4 regions of the Clostridium aromativorans genome follow, and region 1 is predicted to be linked to each of the others. Evidence: predicted binding sites of a transcription regulator. Region 1 holds the regulator's gene; each other region holds the start of a gene.
What was found. The regulator Rex, encoded in region 1, represses fermentation and respiration genes when NADH is low (regulators of the CRP and FNR family bind a similar motif). The targets are predictions, from matches to a motif close to ATTGTTAANNNNTTAACAAT.
Positions count from the first base shown of each region.

Region 2: the regulator Rex is predicted to act here: its motif matches at 1,383-1,402, upstream of LN736_RS13535 (glycerol dehydrogenase).
Region 3: the regulator Rex is predicted to act here: its motif matches at 1,835-1,854, upstream of LN736_RS02135 (acetyl-CoA C-acetyltransferase).
Region 4: the regulator Rex is predicted to act here: its motif matches at 1,437-1,456, upstream of prdC (proline reductase-associated electron transfer protein PrdC).

Region 1 is NZ_JAJJPB010000007.1:122,031-125,250, forward strand. It holds gene abc-f (ribosomal protection-like ABC-F family protein) at 1-981, opposite strand, end outside; gene LN736_RS08000 (redox-sensing transcriptional repressor Rex) at 1,227-1,859, shown strand; gene LN736_RS08005 (short-chain-enoyl-CoA hydratase) at 2,080-2,859, shown strand; gene LN736_RS08010 (acyl-CoA dehydrogenase) at 2,945-3,220, shown strand, end outside.
Region 2 is NZ_JAJJPB010000019.1:58,860-62,079, reverse strand. It holds gene brnQ (branched-chain amino acid transport system II carrier protein) at 1-1,199, opposite strand, end outside; gene LN736_RS13535 (glycerol dehydrogenase) at 1,444-2,538, shown strand; gene LN736_RS13530 (carbohydrate-binding protein) at 2,700-3,220, shown strand, end outside.
Region 3 is NZ_JAJJPB010000001.1:441,048-444,267, forward strand. It holds gene LN736_RS02130 (ATP synthase subunit I) at 1-233, opposite strand, end outside; gene LN736_RS02135 (acetyl-CoA C-acetyltransferase) at 561-1,739, opposite strand; gene wecB (non-hydrolyzing UDP-N-acetylglucosamine 2-epimerase) at 1,903-3,051, opposite strand; gene LN736_RS02145 (MraY family glycosyltransferase) at 3,067-3,220, opposite strand, start outside.
Region 4 is NZ_JAJJPB010000013.1:79,439-82,658, reverse strand. It holds gene prdC (proline reductase-associated electron transfer protein PrdC) at 28-1,326, opposite strand; gene LN736_RS11170 (sigma 54-interacting transcriptional regulator) at 1,986-3,220, opposite strand, start outside.

The DNA.
Region 1 (3,220 bases):
GTTTAGCTGGGTTTTAAATATTACATTTTTAATTTTTTTATCTTTGTCTGGTGGAGCTATTCTCTCTAATTTATTCAGCATTTTTTCCCGGCTTTCTGCTGCTTTTATACTTTTTTCCCTATTAAATGATCTGTATTTTTTGATAATTTCTTCCTGCTTTTTTATTTCCATCTGCTGTATGTTATATGCTTTTAATTGAATTTCATAGTTTCTTTTTTTAAGTTCAAGATATTTGGTATAATTGCCGTTATAATAATTTATATGACCATTTATGAGCTCAATGGTTGAATGTGTTATGGCATCTAAAAAATATCTATCGTGGGATATCAGTATTACAGTGCCCTTATAAGCTTTTAAATAATCTTCCAGCCATTCTATGGCATCTAAATCCAAATGGTTGGTAGGTTCATCAAGTAGAAGTATATCGGGTTTTGTAAGGAGAAGCTTGCAAAGGGCCACACGCGTTTTTTTACCACCGCTTAACACGTTTATAGGTGTGCTGTATTCATCCTCTGTAAAACCGAGTCCCTTTAGGGTTTTCCCTATTTCCGCCCTATAAGTGTATCCCCCTCTATTTGAATAAAGCTCTGAGCAGGTAGTGTAATCATTTATCAGCTTATTGTGATATTCTTTTCTGGCTGTATCATAGGGTTTGCTCATTAATGATTCCAATTTATCAAGTTTTTTTTCAAGATTAACAAGATCCTCAAATACAGTATACATTTCATCATATATTGTATTTGAAGAATCTAAAGACAGATGCTGGGTTAAATACCCTAGAGTTTTAGATCTATCTATATACAGATCTCCGCTATCATAGTTTGATTTATTTGTTAAAATGTCGAACAAGGTAGACTTGCCGGTTCCATTTGGACCTATGAGGCCGACTTTATCTCCTTCATTTATATTGAAAGTTACATCTCCGAGTATAACTTTTATCCCATAGCTTTTATGGATATTTTTACAGCTTAAAACTATCATGAATAATAACACCTTCCTTGATCATTAACATTTTACTATGTATAATGATTTTTTTGTAGCCCTAATTTATTAAAATATATAGATATATTAAATGGTAGTAAATATAAAAATAATAAAAAAGAAACTATTGACATATGTTATAATTAAATAATAGTATAAATTATAGAAATAAATCATTTAGGACTATTTTATTAATAGATACAATAATAGATGATACACTAAATTTTATAAATACGAGGTGCTTTATGGATAAAAAGAAAAATATATCGATGGCTGTTATAAAAAGATTACCAAAATACCATAGATATTTAGGCGATTTAATGAGAAATGATGTGGATAGAATATCTTCAAAGGAATTGAGTGAAAAAATAGGGTTTACAGCCTCCCAGATAAGACAGGATTTAAATTGCTTTGGAGATTTTGGTCAGCAGGGTTATGGATATAATGTAAGTGAATTGTATAGTCAGATATGCAACATACTTGGACTTACAAAATTATACAGAACAGCAATAATAGGAGCAGGGAATATAGGTCAGGCTATAGCTAATTATACCAGATTTGAAAAGTTAGGTTTTGAATTAAAAGCTATATTTGATATAAATCCTAAACTCATTGGCCTTAGAATTAGAGATATTGAGATAAATGATATTGATTATTTGCCTGAGTATTTGAAAGAAAATGTTATAGATATAGGCATAATATGTGTTCCAAGTAATAACGCACAAAAGGTTTGCGACATTTTGGTTAAAAATGGGGTGAAAGGTATCTGGAATTTTGCTCCTGTCGATCTCATTGTGCCAGAGGATGTGAAGATGGAGGATGTTCATTTAAGTGACAGCTTGTTGACTTTGAGCTGTTTGTTAAATGATGTGGATTGAAATTAGTTTGTATAAATATAATTCTGAATTTTAGATAAAAGTAATAATAATTATACTATTTATTATTGAAATATGTAATTTTAAAGTATATAATAATAGTTAAAGTAAAGGATTTTACTTTAACTATTATTAATAATATTTGTGATATTATTAACAATAGTATGTTAATAAACTGTTTAATTTTAGTATAAAATACTAAAAACTTTTGGGGAGGGTTAATATGGAGTATAAAAATGTTATTCTTGAAAAAGAGGGGAAGTTGGCACTGCTCACAATAAACAGACCTAAGGCACTTAATGCTTTAAATTCGGAAACAGTGATGGAAATAGATAGTGCTATAGATGAGATTGCGGCAGATGATGCTGTGCTGGCTGTAATAATTACAGGAGCAGGAAAATCTTTTGTAGCTGGAGCAGATATAACTCAGATGAAAGATTTTAATACCTTAGAAGGCAGAAAATTCAGTAGACTTGGCAATAAAGTTTTTAGGAAACTGGAAAACTTAGAAAAACCTGTTATAGCAGCAGTAAATGGTTTTGCATTAGGTGGTGGATGTGAATTATCTCTGGCCTGTGATATAAGAATAGCTTCATCAAAGGCTAAGTTTGGACAACCAGAAGTGGGATTGGGAATTACACCGGGTTTTGGAGGAACTCAAAGACTTGCACGAGTAGTTGGACTGGGTATGGCTAAAGAGTTGATATATACTGCAAAGATGATAAAAGCTGATGAAGCTTTGAGAATAGGATTGGTAAATAGTGTATTTGAACCCGAAAAATTATTGGAAGAGGCAAAAAAATTAGCAAATACTATAGCTTCTAATGCGCCTGTAGCTGTTAGAATGAGTAAAGCTGCTATAAACAGAGGTATTCAGTGTGATATAGATACAGCTGTAGCTTATGAATCAGAAGCCTTTGGCGAATGCTTTTCTACAGAAGATCAAAAAGAAGGAATGACAGCTTTTGTAGAAAAAAGGGAAAAGAATTTTAAAAATAAATAATTTAGTTATACTATAGCGATCTTGTTATTAATATTTACAGAAGCTATATTTTATAGTATGAAAACTATATTAGGGGGTAAAATAAATGGATTTTACGTTAACAAGGGAACAAGAATTTGTAAAACAGATGGTAAAAGAATTTACCGAAAATGAAGTTAAACCAATAGCCGCTGAAATAGACGAAACCGAGAGATTTCCTCAGGAAACAGTGGATAAAATGGCTAAATACGGTATGTTGGGAATCCCTTTTCCAGTTGAATATGGCGGAGCAGGGGGAGATACGCTGGCTTACATACTAGCTGTTGAAGAGGTTTCTAAGGCTTGTGCTACTACTGGAGTTATACTATCGGGACATACTTCA
Region 2 (3,220 bases), on a different contig from region 1:
GCAGATGGCAGGGCATTTATGCAATCGGCTATGCTTACAAAGAGAGTGAACAGTGTAGTGAGCACGTATACGCATTGGCGGTTTTTGAAAAGTTGCGATAATAAACCGAGTAAAATTAAAGCGATAGCTAGTGGGTACAGGAACATTAAAACGGGGATTGAAAGTAAAATTATCTGAGTCAATCCAACGTTAGCTACAAGGCAAGCTATGATTGTAAAAAGAATTACATAGCTGTTATAGTTAAGACTTCTCGGGAACAATTTATAAAATGTCTCGGAACAAGCAGTTATAAGTCCAATTGCGGTCTTCAAGCAGGCTACTGTTACAATCAACGCAAGCAAAATACTGCCCCAGGAACTGAAATAATAGTTTGCTACCTGGGCTAGCGCAATTCCTCCATTTTCGGATACAGGAAATTTTCCAACACTTGTAGCACCTACGTAAGCCAGACATCCATAAATCAGTCCCATGAGTAAAATGGTTACTATACCGGATTTGATAGTTCCAACTGCAATTCCCCTTGAACTTGTAACTCCAAGGTCTCTTAATGTTCTTACAACTATAATTCCAAAAGCCAGAGAGGCTAATGCATCCATAGTATTATAACCTTCTAAAAACCCCTTAAAAAAGGGAGTATTGGTATAGGCATCCACGATTTTTGCATTGGCTGCGGTTCCCATAGGATGTACAATACTTGTTACTATTAAAATAGCAAGAAATATTAAAAAAATTGGATTTAGAACTTTTCCAACCCAGGTGAGAATTTCGTTTGGCCTTAAAGAAAAAAACAGTGCCGCAAGAAAAAATATGATGGTGAACAGAGCAAGCCCTAATCTAGCATATTGACTTGGGATAAAAGGAGTAAGTCCAATTTCATAGGAAACCGTTCCAGTCCTGGGCAGTGCAAAAAATGGTCCTATTGTTAAATATAGCAGCAGTGTCATTACGTAACCATAAATGGGATGAACTCTGCTTGCAAGATCAAATAAGCCTGAACTTTCGGAAACACCAATGGCAACAACACCTAAAAAGGGAAGACCAATAGCTGTTATGAGGAATCCCAATGTTGCTATAGATACATGGGCACCAGCCTCTTGTCCCATATGTACTGGAAATATTAAGTTTCCTGCCCCAAAAAATAGTCCAAACAGCATAGACCCAACTATGATGTAAGACCATAAAGATAATTTTTTATCCAAAATAAATCAGCCCCCAACTATAAATTGATAATTTTATGAATTCTCTTATTGATAGATAAAAGAATTCATTTATTAATAATACCATAAATGCTCTCAAGCACACTTAACTACCGTATAATTTTTTATTTTCTGAAAAAATTTATTTGTGATATTGCTACTGTGAACTGAAAATGTTATTATTTAATTGACAATAAAATAACAAACAAATTCTTTACAATAATATTCAGGAAAGGATGTTTTATTTATGGCAACATTAAAATTACTAAGAGCTCCATTAAAGTATATACAGGGAAAAGATTCGCTGTTGGATTTTTATGAAGAAACCAAGGATTTAGGTTCTTCTTTCCTATTTATTTGCAGTAACAGCGGATACAAAAATTGTCATGTTAAAATTGAAAAAAGTTTTGAGAATACTGATAGTAAATTACATTTTGAAATTTTCAGCGGGATTAGTTCCAACAGTGAAATTGAAAGGATGAGAAAAATTGTAAGAGATGAGCACATTGAGGTGGTTGTAGGAGTTGGCGGAGGCTCAGCTATTGATACAGCCAAGGCTACAGCTTATTATGAAAAATGTCCTGTAACGGTTGTACCTACGGTAACGGCTACAGATGCACCTTGTACAGGACTTTCTGTTATTTACAATGATGATGGTACTTTTTACAAATATTTATTTTATCCTAAAAACCCAGAAGCAGTTATAGTGGATAGCAAAATTATAGCAAATGCACCTGTAAAATTTCTAGTAGCGGGTATGGGAGATGCACTTGGTACCTATTTTGAAGCCAGGGCTTGTGTTAGAACTGATTCTCCAAGCCTAGAAAATGGAGGCATATCCATGTCTGCCATGGCACTTTGCAAATTATGTTATAGCACATTGATGGAATACGGCTACCAAGCCAAGTTGTCCTGTGAGAAACATTTGATTACACCTGCTCTGGAAGCCATTATTGAGGCTAATGTATATCTGAGTGGAGTAGGTGCTGATAATGGGGGACTTGCGGTTTCACACTCTGTATACAACGGATTTACGGCTTTGCAAGAATGTGAAAACACAATGCATGGACCTTTAGTCGCATTTGGTACTATGACACAGCTTATTTTGGAAAGGGCTCCGCAAGAAGAATTAAAAAAGGTCATGGATTTTTGCTATAAAGTGGGCCTGCCTATAACATTAAACCAAATTGGTGTAACGGATGAAAGAAGAGTCTATATAGCGGCTCAAAAAGCTTGTGTGCCGGGAGAGACAGTTCATAATTTAGCAGGAGATGTAACTCCGGATCAGCTGTATGATGCAATACTGACAGCGGATTTACTTGGCCGGGAATATTTTAAATAGTAAAATATGGATTGTATAAAAAGGGCAAGATGCCCTTCTTTATATATTTTTAAAAGATTGACAGAGCAAGATTATTTTATCTGTAACATTTTGCGAGTACTATCCATACAATATAATTGGTAAATTATTTAAGAAGGAACAAGAATGCAAGGAGGTTCCTAATGTATAGTAATGAATTTTTCCGCTGTCCATATCTATACCGTATTGATGAACCCATGTGTCCATTTTTAAATAGACAGATGGGATATTACGACGATCTTGGATATTATGATTATCCTGAAGATCTCATACGTTCTTATGAAAATGGTTATAGAAACATGTTCGTGCCACAAATGCCTGGTGACAGATGGAGTAGATGGGAAGATCTAGGGGGTGCATTGACATCGGCACCTGCCGTTTCATCATGGGCTTCTAATAGGCTGGATACTTTTGTAAGGGGAACAGACAATGCACTGTGGCATAAATGGTGGAATGGCTCTAGATGGAGTGACTGGGAAAGCCTAGGTGGAAACTTGACCTCGGCACCTGCTGCTGTTTCCTGGGGAAACAACAGGATTGATGTATTTGCAAGAGGTACTGATAATGCTATGTGGCATATATTCTGGAATGGCTCACGATGGAGTGGTTGGGAAAGTCTTGGAGGTACATTGACATCGGCACCTGCCGTTTCGTCATGGGCTCC
Region 3 (3,220 bases), on a different contig from region 1:
CTCATGATGAAACCTATGATATATAATGAACTAGACGAATTGGGAAGCTTTTGAAATACGAAGCCTCCCACTACAGCATTTATAAAAAAATTAAAGATTGCCACCAGCATTCCTATCAATGTAAATAATCCATAATTTTTAAAAATCAACTGTATTAGGCAGGCCATTGCAACAATAAATATTAGATTGATGATGGACACCTTTTTCACCATGCTCAAAATATGTTTATCCATTAAGTTCCCCCGTGCAGAAATAAACTAATAAAATTATATACCTTAAAAATATAATCTAAAAGTTCTATTTTTTCGATTAATTGATTGTTTTTATGTAATTTTCGTCAATTTATATGATCTTAACCCATAATTGCTTATTAAATCTATGCTTTTTTAAATTATAATTCAATATAGTATATTATTTACTTAAATACATTACAACTGTATGATTTAATCATACAATTATTACAAAAAAAACACAAGGGTTATGTATTTCACAAATTAATTTTGCTAAAAAACATAACCCTTGCGTCTATGTTATAAATTTTACATTATTAAATACAAATTTTATCTCTCAACTATTATGGCAGTACCCATTCCACCACCTATACACAATGTTGCAAGGCCTTTTTTAGCATCTCTTTTCTTCATTTCATAAAGCAGTGTAGTAAGTATTCTTGCACCGGAACATCCAACTGGATGTCCAAGAGCTACTGCTCCGCCGTTTACATTTACCTTGCTCATGTCAAATTTTAAATCTTTAGCCACAGCTAAACTCTGAGCCGCAAATGCTTCATTTGCCTCTATCAAATCCAGGTCCTCTACCTTTAAATTAGCCTTTTCCAATGCTATTTTAGTTGCATAGAAAGGACCATAGCCCATTATCTTAGGATCCAAACCTCTTGTCCCATATGAAACGATCCTTGCCATTGGCTCTATTCCCAATTCTTTTGCTTTGTCTGCGCTCATCACAACTAATGCTGCAGCTGCGTCATTTATTCCCGAAGCATTTCCTGCTGTAACAGTTCCATCCTTTTTAAAAGCCGGTTTTAATTTGGATAAAGTTTCGACTGTAGTTCCAAATCTAGGGAACTCATCTGTATCAAAAACTATTTCTCCCTTTTTTCTATCTTTTATGGTAATTGGAACTATTTCATCTTTAAATCTTCCGCTCTTTATAGCTTTTTCTGCTTTTTGTTGAGATGACGCTGAAAATTCATCCTGCATTTCTCTAGTTATATGCCACTGTTCAGCTACATTCTCTGCAGTAATTCCCATATGGTAATTGTTAAAGGCATCAAACAAACCATCTCTCAACATGGAATCCACTAATTTCCCGTCGCCCATTCTAGCTCCCCATCTAGCGTTTTCAAGTAAATATGGAGCAGCAGACATGTTTTCCATTCCTCCAGCAACAACTATATCGTCATCTCCAACTTTTATGAGCTGAGCTGCTAGACTAACTGCCCTAAGACCTGAACCACAGAGTTTATTCAAAGTAAATGAGGGAACTTCCACAGGAATACCTGCATATACAGCAGCTTGTCTTGCTGGACTTTGTCCAAGACCCGCCTGCAATACATTTCCCATTATAACTTCATCTACGAGTTCTGGTTTAATATTTGCCCTTTTTACTGCCTCTTTTATAACTGCAGTACCTAATTTTACTGCAGAAACATTTTTTAAACTTCCCCCGAATTTTCCTATGGCAGTCCTTGCAGCACTTACAATAACTACATCTCTCATAATTAATCCTCCTAAATTAAATTATCTATTTCTAATTTACAAAGTTTTCTGTCATCCTCTTTATTATACTAGCTAATTAGACTTTTATCAATATTTTTGTTAAAAAAAACACAAAGATTTTAGCTTTAATAAGGTAATCCCTGTCAATTTCCAAATAAAAATTTTATTGAAACTCCTTATATTCGCCACTTTCTATATTAAAATACTGTAAAATAGCTGCTGCTATTCTTCCAGATGCTTTACCATCCCCATATGGATTTATGGCTCTGCTCATTACATTGTATTCATCTTGATCCAATATAAGTTCATTTGCCAATTTAACTATGTTATCCTCATCAGTTCCGGCCAATTTCACTGTGCCCGCTTCTACAGCTTCTGGTCTTTCAGTTACATTCCTAAGTACCAACACAGGTTTTCCAAGATGAGGTGCCTCCTCTTGAAGACCACCTGAATCAGTCATGACCATATAGCATTTATTCATCAAATTATGAGTTTCTTTTGTGTCCAGAGGCGGCAGTAAATGTATCCTTGGAATATGATCCAATATTTTATACACCACGTCCTTTACTATTGGATTTAAGTGCACAAGATAAATAACTTCTACTTCGGCATTATCCTGAACAATTCTTTTAAGTGCATTACAAATATTTCTAATTCCCCTGCCCCAGTTCTCTCTTCTATGAGCAGTTACCATTATAATTTTTCTGTTATCATAGTCTATCTGATTTAGTTCATTATTGTTAAATACATAACCTTTTTCCACCGTAAAATTCATAGCATCTATAACTGTGTTCCCTGTAACAAATATTTTATTTTCAGGTACCCCTTCTTTCAGAAGGTTATTTTTAGAACCTGTGGTTGGCGCAAAATGCAGGTCAGCTATAGCTCCAGTAAGTTTTCTATTCATTTCTTCGGGAAAAGGAAAATATTTATCATAAGTCCTTAGACCAGCTTCCACATGGCCTACTGCTATTTTCTTATAAAATGCCGCCAGAGCTCCTGCAAAAGTGGTAGTAGTATCTCCATGAACAATAACTAGATTCGGCTTTTCTTCATCAAATATATTTTCAAGCCCCTGAAGCACCCTGGTAGTTATTCCCGTCAAGGTTTGTTTACTCTTCATTATGTTCAAATCAAAATCCGGTTCAATTTTAAAAAGCTCCAAAACTTGATCAAGCATTTGTCTGTGCTGAGCTGTAACACAGACTTTATTTTCTATATTCTCTATGTTTCCAAGCTCCTTAACTAGGGGAGCCATCTTTATTGCTTCAGGTCTTGTGCCAAATATTGCAATACTCTTGATCTTTTTCATATAAAATCCTCCATTTTACTCTCTATGTTTAAAAAAACCAGCTTTCCAGGCTATCAAGATTAAAATAATCATTACTATAATCAGCAAAAAATAGGATCTCTGCGCATTTATCTCCATGGCTACTATGGAAAAGCTGCCAAGAACTGCACTTATAATGTACATTATCATA
Region 4 (3,220 bases), on a different contig from region 1:
TTAACTATAGGCATTTTTAATTCCTCCTTATTCTTCTTCTCTTCTGAATCTTCTTATCATCCTGTAATTAACAGCCCGCAGCGCACCGTCAGTACAATGATAAACCGGTAATTTCAGCTGTGGCGCACAGGACATTACAGTATTGGTGCAGTCTGTACAGTTGCTGATGAGCACAGCCTGTGCTCCTGACTTCTTCAATGCCAGCACCTTTTGTACCTGTCCCGGACATTTCCCCGGATTCTCACATTTTCGGGTATTTTTAACTTGTTTTGCCTGCTTGCAGTACTCAACTCCCACTACCTTGGAGCCCATACTTGATGCCTGTTCTTCAAGACGTTCTTTGTTTGCACCGCAGGCACAGACCAAAAGCCCTATCTTTGGCGGTCCCGGCATAAAATTCTCAGCTGCAATAATTCCTCCAGTTGTCTTGATAATCGGTGCCTTCAAAGAAGTCCTCTTGCCGGTAAACGGACCTCCCATAATAAGCTCACCGTATTCGTCGCCAAGTCCTCCTGCCCTTTCCAAGGCCCCTGCTACACTTATTCCAAGCGGAACATCCAGTAATACATGAATAGATGCATTTTCCCTTAGCTTTCCACCTACGGTCACATCCTTGTCGATGAGCGGCTTTTTGTCTTCTACCGCTTCCCGAATACGAAATGTAGTTTCTGAATTAATGACTACTGCATCCGCTGCCATGGGAAGCTGTTCCGGCTCCAGAAGGATTCCAAGCGTCTCTCTTACAATTGCACGCTCTTCACCCATGGGATAAATATTATCCAGTGCATGAATGGAAACCCTGCCGTCTGTATTTGCCTTCTCCAGTTTTTCAATGGCTTCTTTATGGATTCCTTTCACAGCCACAATCCCTTTTTCGGCATTGACAAGCTTCATGACAATGGACAGTCCATCCAAAAGCTTTTCCGGTTCCTTTTGGATTCGTGTTATATTGTGTGACAAAATTGGTTCACATTCAGCTGCATTAACGATGACAGTTCCTTTTCCTTCAAAATGGAGATTCAGTTTCACAGAAGTCGGAAATCCAGCACCACCTAATCCTACAATTCCCGATTCTTCAATAAGCTCTCTTGGTGTTGCACCTTGCAAAGGTATGTATTTTGTAAAATCTGTCTCCAATTCTTCAATCACAATCCCATCTGTATCAACAGCTTTCACTCTGCCATCTATACTGGAGAAAATATTGGTTCCCAATGCTCCCTGTGGTTTTTTTGCTATAATCTGACCTCTTTTTACAAAATCATTTTCCTGAACCAGCGCTTCGGATGGAGCTCCAACGTGCTGCTTGAGTGGAAAAACAAAATCCACGACTATTCACCTACTTTCTGAAAAAAGCAGATAATTGTATAAATTGTCATACATTTCTCTGTTTTTTTGATTTTTTTACACTTACATTTACTCATTCCATACATAATATACTTGATAAAAAATTAACTCTGAATTAGAGCACTTACCTTTTACATTATTATTTAACAGCAATTCGCGTGCCAACCCACATAAAAATCCATCTAAAAAGATACTTTTATATGTAAACCATTGCAAAATCAACAATTTTTCACCTTACCACTATATTTTTTATATACAGGAAAAAACTCTTGCTCGTTAAAAATTTGTCCAAATCCATACAATATTTTTTTAGCATATTCCGATTATTTTCTTGAACATATTGCTGCTGCTGCTTTCAACGAAATAAAAACAAAGTGTCAATATTAATACACATAGTTCGAAAATTTGACGCTGTTTATAATTAACTCCACCATAAACAAAATACAAAAAAGTGGACTCATTAACAGTAAGTGATAAATTATCTGGTATGTGTATACAAAAAAGACCATTCATTTAGAGTGGTCTTTTTCTTTGCCATTTGTTCTTTTTGCAGGAAGATGGTGAAGCCATGGAATTCTATACTACCGGATATAGCATTGGGGATTTTTCTATATAAGAAAGTCCTTCCTTGCGGGATTTTTTCAACACTTTATTTTATACTCTTGCAATTTATGATATAAGGTAGTTCTTGGTATATTCAGCAGGCTTGCCGCCTTTGATTTATTATTTTTTGTTAATTTCAAAGCTTTTATTATACTATCTGTTTCAAGTTCCTCTATAGCTTTGGTTAAATCCAGTGGATATTCTTTGCGGCGGCCATTTTTCTTTAATTCCGAGACAATATACTCTGGAGTAGAACTTTTTTGTATAACCCCATTTTTTGTTGTAACAATAATACGTTCAATAACATTCATAAGTTCCCTTATATTGCCCGGCCACCTGTATTCATTAAGAATACTCAAAGCTTCTTTTTGAATTTTCACTATAGGCTTCGAATTTGCTGATGAAAACTCTTTAATAAAATGTTCTATGAAAATCGGAATATCTCCTTTTCTCTCTCTAAGGGGAGGAAGGTTAATTTCCACAACATTTAGCCTGTAAAATAAATCTTCTCTGAAGTTGTTTTGCTCTACCATTTTTCTTAAATCCTTATTAGTTGCTGATATTACTCTTAAATCAAGCTTAATATTCTTTTCTCCTCCAACTCTCACAATTTCCCTTTCCTGGAGTACTCTAAGCAGCTTTGCCTGCATGTGCAAAGGCATATCTCCTATTTCATCTAGAAAAACAGTACCTCCATTTGCTATCTCAAATATACCCATTTTCCCTTTTTTACTGGCACCAGTAAAAGCTCCTGAGCAATATCCAAAAAACTCGCTTTCAAAAAGTTCTGAAGGAATTGCATTGCAGTTCACTGGAACAAAAAGGCCTGTCCTTCCGCTTAACTCATGAATTCCCCTGGCAAAAACTTCTTTTCCTGTTCCGCTTTCTCCTGTAATCATGACACTTGCATGGGTTGGTGCAATTTGTCTGGCCATTTCGATTTTTTTCACTATATTAGGGCTTTTCCCTATAATATCACCAAAAATTCCTGAAATCTTCTTCACTTGATTTTCAAGAAAAATAAGCTTTGAATTTGCATTTTCAAGCTCCGCATATAATTTCTTTACCTCTGCATAATCCCTGTCTGTTGACACTGCCCCTTTAAAAACACCTTCTATATACAATGGCATTGAACTTGCAAGTATGTGAGAGCCTTTTCTGGGTGAATGATATTTATTTTCGATTGGGGCTTCGGTTTTTCTGACATTATTCACAATTGCATCAGGAAAGAATTCCTCAATACTTTTCCCTATAATCTGATCCTGACTAATAT